Regions from separate parts of the Streptomyces sp. NPDC003247 genome, predicted to be linked through region 1. Evidence: predicted binding sites of a transcription regulator. Region 1 holds the regulator's gene; the other holds the start of a gene.
The links. The regulator HrcA, encoded in region 1, represses chaperone genes, less so after heat shock. The targets are predictions, from matches to a motif close to TTNGCACTCNGNNNNNCNGAGTGCNAA.

Region 2: groL (chaperonin GroEL) is a predicted target of HrcA. The motif match lies at 1,909-1,935, and genes of this name have one in related genera.

Annotation. Positions count from the first base shown of each region.
Region 1 is NZ_JBIAPF010000001.1:738,766-746,185, forward strand. It holds gene ACFYWQ_RS03125 (nitronate monooxygenase) at 1-952, opposite strand, end outside; gene dnaJ (molecular chaperone DnaJ) at 1,179-2,315, opposite strand; gene hrcA (heat-inducible transcriptional repressor HrcA) at 2,316-3,332, opposite strand; gene ACFYWQ_RS03140 (MBL fold metallo-hydrolase) at 3,496-4,227, shown strand; gene ACFYWQ_RS03145 (DUF3097 domain-containing protein) at 4,274-5,152, shown strand; gene ACFYWQ_RS03150 (Uma2 family endonuclease) at 5,121-5,699, opposite strand; gene hemW (radical SAM family heme chaperone HemW) at 5,800-7,032, opposite strand; gene ACFYWQ_RS03160 (SpoIIE family protein phosphatase) at 7,334-7,420, opposite strand, start outside.
Region 2 is NZ_JBIAPF010000011.1:141,367-148,786, forward strand. It holds gene thrC (threonine synthase) at 1-675, shown strand, start outside; gene ACFYWQ_RS32300 (MoaD/ThiS family protein) at 765-1,040, shown strand; gene ACFYWQ_RS32305 (cold-shock protein) at 1,493-1,696, shown strand; gene groL (chaperonin GroEL) at 2,098-3,720, shown strand; gene ACFYWQ_RS32315 (glycerophosphodiester phosphodiesterase) at 3,881-4,774, opposite strand; gene ACFYWQ_RS32320 (NADH:flavin oxidoreductase) at 5,201-6,328, shown strand; gene ACFYWQ_RS32325 (carboxylesterase/lipase family protein) at 6,626-7,420, shown strand, end outside.

The DNA.
Region 1 (7,420 bases):
CCATGCCCTGCGCGTCGCCCGCCTTGGCGGCCGCCTTGCGCAGCGGCGACGTGAGGTGGTGGACCTCCGGGTAGGCGGCGGGCGCGTACGGGCCGTGCTCGCGCAGGAAGCGGTTGACCAGACCGCGGGCCGGGCGGCCGGAGAAGGCGCGGGTCAGCGCGGTGCGGACGAACAGGGGGTTCGTCAGCGCCTGCTTGTGCACGGCGGCGGCGCCGGACTCGGGGGTGGCGAGGAAGGCCGTGCCCAGCTGGGCGGCGCTCGCGCCGGCCGCGAGGACCGCGGCGATCTGGCTGCCCCGCATGATGCCGCCGGCCGCCACCAGCGGCAGCCGCACGGCCTCGCGGACCTGGGCGGTCAGGGACAGCAGACCGATGCCGGAGCCGTCGTTCTCCGGGGCGTCGCGGTGGGTGCCCTGATGGCCGCCGGCCTCCACGCCCTGCACGATCACCGCGTCCGCGCCCGCCCGTTCCACGGCCACGGCCTCCTCGGCGGTGGTCGCGGTGACCAGCGTGAACGTTCCGGCGCGGCGCAGCGAGGCCAGCACCTCCGGGGTGGGCACGCCGAAGTGGAACGACACCACCGGCACCGGGTTGTCCAGCAGCACCGCGATCTTCGCGTCGTAGCCGTCGTCCCGGCCGCTGTCCGGGTCGCCCAGTTCCGTCGCGTACCAGGAGGACTCGCCGGCCAGCTGGTGGGCGTAGACCTCGACGGCGCCGGTCTCCGCGTAGGGGGGCTGCGGCATGAAGACGTTCATGCCGAAGGGGCGGGCGGTCAGCCCCCGCATCTGCTTGATCTCCTGGTACATGCCGTCGGCGGTCTTGTACCCGGCGGCCAGGAACCCGAGCCCGCCGGCCTCGGACACGGCGGCGGCGAGCTGCGGAACGGAGACGCCGCCCGCCATGGGCGCCTGCACGATCGGGTACGGGAAGAGATCGGTCAGTGCGGAGGACATGACGGCATGTTGTCACGTCCCCCGGACAAGTCCGAATCGGCCTTCCCCACGGCACCTCTTCAGCAGGGGCCGCACAGTCAGCCCGTCCGGCGCTTGAGGACGAGGCCCGTCCAGGGCCGAAACGGGGGCCCGGGGGCAGAGCCCCCGGAGACGATGGGGGAGGGAAGGGGCGGCGGGGGCGGAACACCCCCGACGCCCACCACCCGTCACCGCCCGTTGAACGCCGTCACCGCCCGTTGAACGCGTCCTTCAGCCGCGAGAACAGCCCCTGCTGCCCCGGCTGGAACTGCCCCTGCGGCCGCTCCTCCCCCCGCAGCTTGGACAGCTCGCGCAGCAGCCGCTCCTGCTCCGGGTCCAGCTTCGTCGGCGTCTGCACCTCGACGTGCACGATGAGGTCCCCGCGGCCGCCGCCGCGCAGATGCGTGACGCCGCGCCCGTGCAGCGGGATCGACTGGCCGGACTGGGTGCCGGGCCGGATGTCGACCTCCTCCAGGCCGTCCAGCGTCTCCAGCGGCACCTTGGTGCCGAGGGCCGCCGCGGTCATCGGGATCGTCACCGTGCAGTGCAGGTCGTCGCCGCGCCGCTGGAAGGTGTGGTGCGGCAGCTCGTGGATCTCGACGTACAGGTCACCGGCGGGTCCGCCGCCCGGGCCGACCTCGCCCTCGCCGGCGAGCTGGATGCGGGTGCCGTTGTCGACACCGGCCGGGATCTTGACCGTGAGGGTGCGCCGCGACCGGACGCGTCCGTCGCCGGCGCACTCCGGGCAGGGCGTGGGGACCACGGTGCCGAAGCCCTGGCACTGCGGGCAGGGGCGCGAGGTCATGACCTGGCCCAGGAAGGACCGCGTCACCTGCGACACCTCACCGCGTCCGCGGCACATGTCGCACGTCTGGGCGGTGGTGCCCGGCGCGGCGCCCTCGCCGCTGCAGGTGGAGCAGACGATGGCCGTGTCGACCTGGATGTCCTTGGTCGTGCCGAAGGCCGCCTCGTCGAGTTCGACCTCCAGCCGGATCATCGCGTCCTGGCCCCGGCGGGTGCGCGAGCGCGGGCCGCGCTGGGACGCCGTGCCGAAGAACGCGTCCATGATGTCGGAGAAGTTGCCGAAGCCGCCGGCGCCGAAGCCGCCCGCGCCACCGCCGCCCGCCTGCGAGAGGGGGTCGCCGCCGAGGTCGTAGACCTGCTTCTTCTGCGGGTCCGAGAGCACCTCGTAGGCGGCGTTGATCTCCTTGAACCGCTCCTGGGTCTTCGGATCGGGGTTGACGTCCGGGTGCAGCTCGCGTGCGAGCCGCCGGAAGGCCTTCTTGATCTCTTCCTGCGACGCGTCGCGGCGCACGCCGAGAACGGCGTAGTAGTCCGTGGCCACTTACGACTCCGCCAGGATCTGTCCGACGTACCGTGCCACTGCGCGTACCGCTCCCATCGTTCCCGGGTAATCCATGCGGGTCGGTCCGACCACGCCGAGCTTGGCGACTGCCTCGCCGCCCGAACCGTAGCCGACCGACACCACGGAAGTGGAGTTGAGTCCCTCGTAGGCGTTCTCGTGGCCGATGCGCACGGTCATGCCCGAATCGCCCGCCTCGCCCAGGAGTTTGAGGAGCACGACCTGCTCCTCCAGGGCCTCCAGGACGGGCCGGATGGTGAGGGGAAAGTCATGTCCGAAGCGGGTGAGATTGGCGGTGCCGCCGATCATCAGCCGCTCCTCGTTCTCCTCGACGAGGGTCTCCAGCAGGGTGGAGAGCACCGTCGAGACCGTGCCGCGGTCCTCCGCCTCGAAGGCGTCGGGCAGGTCCTCCACCAGCCGCGGCACGTCCGCGAAGCGGCGGCCCGCGACCCGGCTGTTCAGCCGCGCCCGCAGGTCCGCCAGCGAGGACTCGCCGAACGGTGCCGGGCAGTCCACCATCCGCTGCTCGACCCGGCCGGTGTCCGTGATGAGCACGAGCATCAGCCGGGCGGGCGCGAGCGACAGCAGTTCCACGTGCCGCACGGTGGACCGGGTCAGGGACGGGTACTGCACGACGGCGACCTGCCGGGTGAGCTGCGCGAGCAGCCGTACCGTGCGGGCCACGACGTCGTCGAGGTCGACGGCGCCGTCGAGGAAGTTCTGGATGGCCCGCCGCTCGGGGGCCGTCATCGGCTTGACGCCGGCCAGCTTGTCGACGAACAGCCGGTAGCCCTTGTCGGTGGGGATGCGCCCGGCACTGGTGTGCGGCTGGGCGATGAACCCCTCGTCCTCCAGGGCCGCCATGTCGTTGCGGACCGTCGCCGGGGAGACGCCGAGGTTGTGCCGCTCGGTGAGCGCCTTGGAACCGACCGGCTCCTCGGTGCCCACGTAGTCCTGGACGATGGCCTGCAGTACCTGGAGCCTTCGTTCACTCAGCATCGCGCGCACACCTCCAGTCGATCGTCCCTGGCGCTCTGCCTGGCACTCTTCACTTCCGAGTGCCAGCGTTCCCCGGCCCAGTGTACGGCGGTGGGGTACACCCGCGGCAAGGTCGGTTCCGTGGCGGCTCTCACGGGCGGGCCGTCACCGCTAGCGTCGCGGTATGACGGTGACTTGGGAAGAGCTGGGGTGGGAGCGGGTCGCGGCCGGGGTCGGGCGGTGCCGGCTGCCGGGCTGGGACTGCACGGCGGGGCTGGTCGTCGGGGCCGGCGCGGCCCTGGTGGTCGACGCGGGGTCGAGCCTCGCGGAGGGGGCCCGGCTGCGGATGCGGGCGGAGGAACTGGCCGGCGGGCGTGTGACCCATCTCGCGCTCACCCATCCCCACTTCGACCACGTCTTCGGGGCGGCGGCGTTCGCGGGCGCGGAGGTGTACGCGGCGGTGGGCGCGGAGACGGTGCTGACCCGGCGGGGGCGCGGGGCCGAGGAGCTCCGGGCGGACGCGGTGCGCAACGGGCTCGACGAGACGGCGGCGGCGGAGGCCGTGGACACGCTCGTACGCCCCCGCCACCTGGTCTCCGGGGAGTGGACGCTCGACCTGGGCGGTGGCCGGCAGGTGCTGCTGGCGAACCTGTCTCCCGGGCACACGGCCCACGATCTGGCGGTCCTGGTGCCGGGCTCGCCGGAGGTGGTGTTCTGCGGCGACCTGGTCGAGGAGTCCGGCGATCCGCAGGCCGGCCCGGACGCCGTGCCGTCCCACTGGCCGGCCGCCCTGGACCGGCTGCTGGACCTCGGCGGGGCGGACGCCCTGTACGTGCCCGGTCACGGGGCGGTGGTGGACGCGGGGTTCGTGCGGCGGCAGCGGGACGAGCTGGCGGCGCGTTTCGGCGTGTCGTGAGCCGTCGGGGGCACTTCGGGGCGCGGCTTCTCCTATCGTCATCCGAATGCGCCCACCCGTCTCCCGCCACCGCCCTTCCCACGAGGGCCCTACGGGCCCGCGCCCTCGTACGTACTCCGCCGATCTGACCCCTCCCTGGAAGAAGCAGCAGCCGGTCCCCGAGGTCGCGGCGGAGCCCGGCCTGGTGGTGGAGGAGCCCGGCACCGGTTTCTGCGGCGCGGTGATCCGCTGCGAGGCGGGCACGGTCACCCTGGAGGACCGCTTCGGCAAGCACCGGGTGTTCCCGCTGGAGCCGCGGGGCTTCCTGCTGGAGGGCAGGGTGGTGACCCTCGTGCGGCCCGCCTCCGGGCCCGTACGCCCCACCCGCACCGCGTCCGGTTCGGTCGCCGTGCCCGGCGCCCGTGCCCGGGTGGCCCGCGCCGGCCGCATCTACGTCGAGGGCCGGCACGACGCCGAGCTGGTCGAGAAGGTGTGGGGCGACGACCTGCGGATCGAGGGCGTGGTCGTGGAGTACCTGGAAGGCGTGGACGACCTGCCGTCGATCGTGGCGGAGTTCGCGCCGGGGCCGGACGCGCGGCTGGGCGTGCTGGTGGACCACCTGGTGCCGGGTACGAAGGAGTGGCGGATCGCCCAGTCGGTGACCAGCGAGCACGCGCTCGTGGTCGGCCACCCGTACATCGACGTCTGGGAGGCGGTGAAGCCGTCGTCGCTGGGGATCGCGGCCTGGCCGCGCGTGCCGCACGGGCAGGACTGGAAGACGGGGGTGTGCCGGGCGCTGGGGTGGCCGTCGGAGAACACCGGGGCGGTGTGGCAGGCGATCCTGAAGCGGGTGGGGTCCTACAAGGACCTGGAGCCGGAGCTGCTGGGGCGGGTGGAGGAACTGATCGACTTCGTCACGGCAGGTGGTGACGCCGGACTCCGGTAAGGGTTCCGAACTCGCTGGTGTCCAGTTCGAGGCCGAGCGGTTCCAGCGGAAGAGGGTCACCGAACTTCGTGATGCGCTGCGCTCGATAGTCAGCGATCTCGCCCACACCGACGGGTTCGCTGAGCAGAACGCAGTGCGCGACGATCGGATCGATGATCAAATAAGCGGGAATCTTGCCCGCCGCGTAGATGGACCGCTTGACCCCGTAGTCCCGGTCGACGCTCGTCTTGGACACCACCTCGACCACCAACGTGATCAACTGGGACGGCAGCAGACGCCCCGAGCCCGGGGCAACACCTCGTTCCAGCACCAACAGGTCCGGCACCGGCTCACTGGCCTCGTCGAGGATGTCCACATCCGTCGTCTGGAGCCGTTCCCAGTGCTTGCGCGGGATCTGGTCCTGGACATCCGCCACGATCCGGTTGTGCACCAGATCGGGAGTGGCCATCATCACGATTTCCCCCCGGAGAAGCTCGACCTTGACGCCCTCCGGAGGCTCGAACTCCTCGAAGAACCTGGTCATCCCGCGCTCGTCCACAGCGGTCATCTCCGTGGCCCTCCACATCCGCCGCGTCCTTTTGGCGGCAGCCTACGAACCAGGTTAGGGACCGAACCCCCGTTCCGCAGGGATTCACTCGCCGGGGTGATCAGTCCACCAGGTCCCGCACCACCGCGTCCGCCAGCAGTCGCCCCCGCAGGGTCAGCACCGCGTGCCCCTCCCCGAACGGGCCCTCCTGGAGCAGCCCGTCCGCCAGCGCCCGGCGTGCCGCCGCGAGGCCCGCCTCCCGCAGCAGCGACAGCGGCACGCCCTCCCGGAGCCGCAGCTCCAGCAGGATCCGCTCCACCCTGCGGTCCTCGTCCGACAGCAGCTCCCGTCCGGCGCCCGGCGACCGTCCGTCCGCCAGCGCCGCCGCGTACGCGCCCGGATGCTTCACGTTCCACCAGCGCACGCCGCCGACGTGGCTGTGCGCGCCGGGGCCCGCGCCCCACCAGTCGGCGCCCCGCCAGTACAGCTCGTTGTGCAGGCAGCGGCCCGCTTCCGAGGTGGCCCAGTTGGACACCTCGTACCAGTCGTAGCCCGCGGCCGACAGGGTCTCCTCGGCGATCAGGTAGCGGTCGGCGTGCACGTCGTCGTCCGTCATCGGGACCTCGCCGCGGCGGATGCGGCGGGCGAGCTGGGTGCCTTCCTCGACGATCAGGGCGTACGCGGAGACGTGGTCGGGACCGGCGCCGAGGGCCGCCTCCAGGGAGGCCCGCCAGTCGTCGTCGGACTCCCCCGGGGTGCCGTAGATCAGGTCCAGGTTGACGTGCTCGAAGCCGGCCCCGCGGGCCTCCGCGACACAGGCCTCGGGCCGTCCGGGCGTGTGGGTGCGGTCCAGCACCTTCAGCACGTGCTGCCTGGCGCTCTGCATGCCGAAGGAGATCCGGTTGAAGCCGCCCCGGCGGAGGGTGTCCAGGTAGGCCGGGTCGACCGACTCCGGGTTCGCCTCCGTCGTGACCTCCGCGTCGGCCGCGAGCCCGAACTCGTCCCGGATCGCGCCCAGCATCCGCACCAGGTCACCGGCGGCCAGCAGGGTCGGCGTACCGCCGCCGACGAACACCGTGCGGACCTCGCGCGGGTCGTCGCCGAGGACCTTGCGGGCGAGGCGGATCTCGTCGATCAGGGTGTCGGCGTAGTTGTCGCGGGAGGCGAGGACACCGCCGGTGCCGCGCAGCTCGGTGGCGGTGTAGGTGTTGAAGTCGCAGTACCCGCAGCGGGTCGCGCAGTACGGGACGTGCAGGTAGAACCCGAGGGGGCGGTCGGCGGCCCCGGCGAGCGCGGACGCGGGCAGCGCGCCGTCGACGGGGACGGGCTCGCCGTCGGGGAGAGCGGAAGGCATGTCTTCCATTGTCCCGTACGGCCGGGGCGGGCCGCGTCGGCCGCGGGCGTCCCCCATCCGCGGGCGTCCCCGTCCGCTGACGCCGTCGGCTGCGGACGCCGTCGGCTGGTGCGCGCCGTCGGCCGGTGCGCGCCGTCGGCCGGTGCACGCCGTCGGCCGGTGCACGCCGGAAGGGCCACCGGCGCTGCTCCGGGGCGGGCGGAGCGGGGCCGGGGCAGGGCGGCGCTCCGGGCGGGTCGGCCGGGGACGGGGCGGGCAGGGGCAGGGGCAGGGACCGCGCCGGCGGTCCGGCCCGCCCGGGTCACTCCGCCTGGAGCACCAGCAGGGCCAGGTCGTCCTCGGGCGGCGCGTGGCCGAAGTCGTGGACGAGGCGGCGGATGCGGTCGGC
Region 2 (7,420 bases), on a different contig from region 1:
CGCTTCTGCTCCGAGCTCATCGGCGACCCGGCGGGCGAGGGCTGGGGCTTCGTCAACGTCAACCTGCGGCCCTACTACGCCGAGGGCTCCAAGACGCTCGCGTACGAGATCTGCGAGCAGCTCGGCTGGCGGCTCCCGGACCAGATCGTGGTGCCGATCGCCTCCGGCTCGCAGCTCACGAAGATCGACAAGGGGCTCCAGGAGCTGATCAAGCTCGGTCTGGTCGAGGACCGGCCGTACAAGATCTTCGGTGCGCAGGCCGAGGGCTGCTCCCCGGTGTCCGTGGCCTTCAAGGCCGGCCACGACGTGGTCCGCCCGCAGAAGCCGAACACCATCGCCAAGTCACTCGCCATCGGCAACCCGGCCGACGGCCCCTACGTCCTCGACATCGCGCGCCGCACGGGCGGTGCGGTGGAGGACGTGAACGACGAGCAGGTGGTCGACGCGATCAAGCTGCTGGCGCGGACCGAGGGCGTCTTCGCCGAGACGGCGGGCGGTGTGACGGTCGGCGTCACCAAGAAGCTGATCGAGGCCGGTCTGCTGGACCCGACGCTGACGACCGTCGTGCTCAACACCGGAGACGGCCTCAAGACGCTGGACGCGGTCGCCGGGACCGGGCTGACGGCCACCATCCGCCCGAACCTCGAGTCGTTCCACGAGGCCGGTCTCGCCTGAGAGAGGCCGTTGTTCGTCTGCGGGCCGCGGGGGCTGGTCGCGCAGTTCCCCGCGCCCCGCAGGGCGCCTACCCGTCCGGAGGAAACACCGTGAGCGTCACCGTCCGCATCCCCACCATCCTGCGCACCTACACGGGCGGTCAGGCCGAGGTCGCCGCCGAGGGCGCGAACCTCGCCGAGGTCATCGCCGACCTGGAGAAGAACCACACCGGTATCGCCGCGCGCGTCCTGGACGACCAGGGCAAGCTGCGCCGGTTCGTCAACGTGTACGTCAACGACGACGACGTGCGGTTCGAGCAGGGGCTGGAGACGGCGACCCCGGACGGCGCCGGCGTCTCGATCATCCCGGCCGTCGCCGGCGGCTGACACCCACTCCGTACCCACCGGTAGTAACCCTCGGTAACACCGATTACCCAGAGTTCATCGAATTGCCTCCTCCGTAAGAGAAGCGGAGGAGGCAATTCAATGTGGTTGAGCACGGTACAGTTGGGGAACGCGCTGCCCATCGCATGCCGAACGCATATGAGCCCGGACTTCACATGCGGTGAGAAGTAGCCAAAGTGTGCAGGTCTTTTGCGCCTTCTGTTCCCTTTATGTGGCCCGAATTGCCCTGAATTCGGGAGAATTCTCACCATATTCCGGACCGTCGACGTCCAGAATTCTCGTCCGATTGACCTGTTGCAGACGGCAGTGGGACAGATACATTCAGCCGCGGTCGACGCGTTCCGGCGCACGCCTCCAATCAACTGGGGGGTGAGGTCTGACCCGGATCCGCGAAGTGTGGATCTGTGCAAGGGCCAGTAATAGGGGAGTTAGGCATGGCTCAGGGCACCGTCAAGTGGTTCAACGCGGAGAAGGGGTACGGCTTCATCGCGGTCGACGGTGGTGCGGACGTCTTCGTCCACTACAGCGCGATTCAGATGGACGGCTACCGCACCCTGGAAGAGGGCCAGCGGGTCGAGTTCGAGATCTCGCAGGGTCAGAAGGGCCCGCAGGCCGACATGGTTCGCGTCACCGCCTGAACGATTTTCAACGTTTTCCAGCGAAGGGCCCGCACCCCGACGGGGGCGCGGGCCCTTCGTGCTGCCCGGCGCCGCCCGCGCCGCGCCGGGGCACCCCGGGGGCCTTTGGTGGCCCGGGACGGCGGGATGCTCCGGGCCCCCGGGAGCCCGCGCCGCCGGGGCGGTGCAGGCGCCTTCGTCCGGTTCGCCCCGGGGCCGATCCCCCCGAGGCGCTTGCACTCGGCATGCCCGAGTGCTAATCATTGGCGTTAGCACTCTGAAGGTGAGAGTGACAACGAAGGACCGGGTCGGTGAGGCCCGCAGGCCGGGTGGGGAAGGAACCACGAGGCAGGCGAGCCGTCCGTCGCGGGCGCGGGCGCGGTCCGAAGGAATCACCCCCAGTCCTGGAGGGACCACTTCACATGGCCAAGATCATCGCGTTCGACGAGGAGGCGCGGCGCGGCCTCGAGCGCGGCATGAACCAGCTCGCGGACGCCGTGAAGGTGACGCTCGGCCCCAAGGGCCGCAACGTCGTCCTCGAGAAGAAGTGGGGCGCGCCCACGATCACCAACGACGGTGTCTCCATCGCCAAGGAGATCGAGCTCGAGGACCCGTACGAGAAGATCGGCGCCGAGCTGGTCAAGGAAGTCGCCAAGAAGACGGACGACGTCGCCGGTGACGGTACGACCACCGCGACCGTTCTCGCCCAGGCCCTGGTCAAGGAGGGTCTGCGCAACGTCGCCGCCGGTGCCAACCCGATGGCCCTGAAGCGCGGTATCGAGAAGGCCGTCGAGGCCGTCTCCGCCGCCCTGCTGGAGCAGGCGAAGGACGTCGAGACCAAGGAGCAGATCGCCTCCACGGCCTCCATCTCCGCCGCCGACACCCAGATCGGCGAGCTCATCGCCGAGGCCATGGACAAGGTCGGCAAGGAAGGCGTCATCACCGTCGAGGAGTCCCAGACCTTCGGTCTGGAGCTGGAGCTCACCGAGGGTATGCGCTTCGACAAGGGCTACATCTCGGCGTACTTCGCCACCGACATGGAGCGTATGGAGGCCGTCCTCGACGACCCGTACATCCTGATCGCGAACTCCAAGATCGCGAACGTCAAGGACCTGCTCCCGCTCCTGGAGAAGGTCATGCAGTCGGGCAAGCCGCTGCTGATCATCGCCGAGGACGTCGAGGGCGAGGCCCTGTCGACCCTGGTCGTCAACAAGATCCGCGGCACCTTCAAGTCCGTCGCGGTCAAGGCCCCGGGCTTCGGCGACCGCCGCAAGGCGATGCTGAACGACATCGCCATCCTCACCGGCGGCGAGGTCATCTCCGAGGAGGTCGGTCTCAAGCTCGAGAACACGACCGTCGACCTGCTGGGCAAGGCCCGCAAGGTCGTCATCACCAAGGACGAGACCACCATCGTCGACGGCGCCGGCTCCTCCGAGCAGGTCGCGGGCCGCGTGAACCAGATCCGCGCCGAGATCGAGAACAGCGACTCCGACTACGACCGCGAGAAGCTCCAGGAGCGCCTGGCCAAGCTCGCGGGCGGCGTGGCCGTCATCAAGGCCGGTGCCGCCACCGAGGTCGAGCTCAAGGAGCGCAAGCACCGCATCGAGGACGCCGTCCGCAACGCGAAGGCGGCCGTCGAGGAGGGCATCGTCGCCGGTGGTGGCGTGGCCCTGCTCCAGGCCTCCCAGGTCTTCGAGAAGCTGGAGCTCGAGGGCGACGAGGCCACCGGTGCCGCCGCCGTCAAGCTGGCGCTCGAGGCCCCGCTGAAGCAGATCGCGGTCAACGCCGGCCTCGAGGGCGGCGTCGTGGTGGAGAAGGTGCGCAACCTGACCCCGGGCCACGGCCTGAACGCCGCGACCGGCGAGTACGTCGACCTGGTCGCCGAGGGCATCATCGACCCGGCGAAGGTGACGCGCTCCGCGCTGCAGAACGCCGCGTCGATCGCCGCGCTGTTCCTCACCACCGAGGCCGTCATCGCCGACAAGCCGGAGAAGGCCGCTGCCCCGGCCGGCGGCGGCATGCCGGGCGGTGACATGGACTTCTGATCCTCCCGAGGATCGGACCCGTCCGCGGTACCGAGGGCGGCATCCCCTGTTCCGACAGGGGGTGCCGCCCTCGGGCGTTCCCGGGCGGGGGACGGGCCCGCCGTGCCTACCTTGCCCGCCGTGCCTACCTTGCTCGCCGGGGGCGGTGGGTGATCCCCCGTCAGTCCTGCCCCAGCGCCTTCCCGATCGTGTCGGGGACGTCGGTGGTGATGCCGTCCGCGTGCCAGTCGCGCAGGAGGCGGGCCGGCCCGGCGGTGTTCACCGTCCACGGCCACACCTTCAGCGGCCGGCCGTGCGGGCCCTTCAGTGCCTGCGCCTTGCGCACATAGCCCTGGGTGAGGGCCCGGTGGTCCGGGTTGATGACGTCCACGAACGTCGCGTACGCCGCCAGTTCGCCGGACGACGGGGTCTCGTCGCAGATGCCCAGCCTGATGTCGGGACGCCTGGCGCGGACCTCCTTCAGGGCGCCGGCCAGGAAACTGATCACGTAGAGGCGGTTGTCGACGTGGTGGGCGTCCAGCCAGCCCTTCCGTTCGAGGACCTTCAGGATGTCCCGGGTGACGCCGGGGAAGTTCCCCGGCCACTTCACCTCCAGCAGCAGCCCCTGGCCGTTGCGGTCGAGCCGGTCGAGCACCTGGCCGAGGGTGGGGATACGGGCCGACGCGTACGCGGTCCCCTTCCACTGGGGTGAGGCCCCCGCGCGGAGCCTGCCCAGTTCCGCCATGGTGAAGTCACCCACCTTCCAGGGGGAGCGGTGGGGGAAGACCGTGCGGACGTCGGTGGTGCGGACGAGGTCCTGGTCGTGCATGACGACCAGCACGCCGTCCTTGCTGCGCTGGATGTCCACTTCGACCCAGTCCACGCCCGCCCGGTCGGCCCGGTCGATGGCTTCCAGGGTGTTCTCCGGGGCGAGGCCGGCCGCGCCGCGGTGGCCGATGATCAGGGGCGTGGCCTGTGCCGCGGCGGCGGGCGCGGAGTGCGGGGAGGGCGCGAGGAGGGACACGGAGGACAGGGCGAGGGCGGCGGACGTCAGGGCGAAACCGTGTACGGGCATGGGTGATGGCCTTTCGGATCGGGTTCCACCACGAGCCTGGGCCGGTCGGCGACGAGGTGCCCAGCGGTGCTGCTCCACGTGAGGAGAGCCGGGAACATCCCGTAACGGAAGGCGAATTGACGATGAAATGTCGGGAAACGGGAGGGGGTTTCGAGGGGCGGCGGGGAGCTGGGGTGAGGGGGTGGGCGTGGTCGGGCGGTCGGGCGGTCGCGCGGTCGGGCGTGGGCGGGATCACAGGGCGGGCCGGCCGGACGCGGAATGCCGGGCGGGCCGGAGCGGGTTGACGTGCTCGCAGGTACTCGATGCATGTGCACATACCGATCGGTCCCCGCGCCTAGGGTCTGTCGTTCGGATCAGGTCGCAGGGATCCGACGGTGCCCTGTGAGCTCACGCGTGATCCGAACGACAGACCCTAGGAGCCCCTACGTGACCGTCACCGCTTCCGCCGCCTCCCGTGCCGCCGAGATCCTCTCCCGTCCGGTCTCGCTGGGCGGCCTGACCGTCCCGAACCGGATCGCGATGGCGCCCATGACCCGCATGTTCTCCCCGGACGGCGTTCCCGGCGACGACGTCGTGTCGTACTACGCGCGCCGCGCGGGCGCCGGCGTGGGGCTGATCGTGACCGAGGGGACGTACGTCGGTCACCCGTCGGCCGGGCAGAGCGACCGGGTGCCGCGGTTCCACGGTGAGGAGCAGCTCGCGGGCTGGGCGAGGGTCGCCGAGGCCGTGCACGCGGCCGGCGGGACGATCGTGCCGCAGCTGTGGCACATCGGCATGGTGCGCGAGCAGGGCCGGCCGCCCTTCGCGGACGCCCCGGCCGTCGGCCCCTCCGGCCTCCGTGTCGACGGCACCGAGGGCACCGGCGAGGCGATGACCCAGCGCGACCTGGACGACGTCATCGGCGCGTTCGCCGAGTCGGCCGCGGCGGCCGAGCGCATCGGCTTCGACGGTGTGGAGATCCACGGCGCCCACGGCTACCTCATCGACCAGTTCCTGTGGGCGGGCACCAACCGCCGCACCGACGCCTACGGCGGCGACCCCGTGGCCCGTACGAAGTTCGCCGCCGAGATCGTGGCCGCGGTGCGCGAGACGGTATCCCCCGGCTTCCCGGTCGTCTTCCGCTACTCGCAGTGGAAGCAGGAGGCCTACGACGCCCGGCTCGCCGAGACCCCCGAGGAGCTGGAGGCCGTCCTCACCCCGCTCGCCGCGGCCGGCGTGGACGTCTTCCACGCCTCCACCCGCCGCTACTGGGTGCCGGAGTTCGACGGCTCCGACCTCAACCTCGCGGGCTGGACGAAGAAGCTGACCGGCAAGCCCGTCATCACGGTCGGCTCGGTCGGCCTCGACGGCGACTTCCTCCACGCCTTCCGGGGCGAGGGCGCCCCGCTCAAGGGCCTCGACGACCTCCTCGACCGGCTGGAGCGCGACGAGTTCGACCTGGTCGCCGTCGGCCGCGCCCTGCTCCAGGACCCGGAGTGGGCGGCGAAGGTCCTCTCCGGCCGCTTCGACGAGCTGAAGCCCTACGACGCGGCGGCGCTGCGCACGCTGAGCTGAGGCCGTGCCGCGCGGCGGGGCTGGTTGGTCCGTGGAACCGGTGGTTCGCGGGGCTGGGCGTTCGTGGGGCCGGTGGTCCGTGGGGCCGGTGGCTCGTGGGGCCGGTGGTCCGTGGGGCCGGTGGCTCGTGGGGCCGGGTGGTCCGTGGTGAGGCGGCCGTCGTGGGTGCCGGCGCACGGCCGGGTGCCCCGCCGGGGCCGCCCGCGCCGGCGGGACGGTGGCCGCCCGGCACTTTCCGTGCCGCCGCTCCGTTTCCCGGAGAGCCCCTGAAGCCCCGCAGTGAGGAGTGGCGAAGCGATGACGACAGCCGAACACCGGGAGCAGGCGCCCGCACCCGTCGTACGGACCGCCGCCGGGGCGGTGCGCGGGAGCCGGGAGGACGGTCTGGCCGTCTTCCGGGGCATCCCCTTCGCCGCGCCCCCGGTCGGGGCGGACCGCTTCCAGGCCCCCCGCCCGCCCGTCCCCTGGGAGGGCGTCCGGGAGGCGGACGCCTTCGGCCCGCCGCCCCCGCAGGAGGCGGGCCTCCTCGGCCCCCGGGGAGCCACCCCCACCGGCGACGACTGGCTCACGGTGAACGTCTGGACGCCGGACCCGAGTCCCTCCGCCGCGCCCCGCCCGGTGATGGTCTGGATCTACGGCGGCGCCTACAAGATCGGCCACTCCGGCAGCCCCGGCTACGACGCCCAGCACCTCGCCCGCGCCGGCGACCTCGTCGTCGTCACCCTCAACTACCGCGTCGGCATAGAGGGGTTCGCCCGGATCGACGGCGCCCCCGCCAACCGGGGGCTGCTCGACCAGGTCGCTGCCCTGGAGTGGGTGCGGGACAACATCGCGGCCTTCGGCGGGGACCCGGGCCGGGTGACCGTCTTCGGGGAGTCGGCGGGCGCCGGTTCGGTGGCGGCGCTGCTGGCCGTGCCGAGCGCGCGGGGCCTGTTCGGGCGGGCCGTCGCGCAGAGCGTGCCCGGCACCTACTTCTCCGACGAGCTGGCCCGTGACCTGGCCGCCGCCATCGCCGCCGAGGCGGGGCTGCGCCCGACCGCCGCCGACCTGGCCACCGTCGATCCGCGTGAGCTGCCCGAGGCGGGGGCGGCG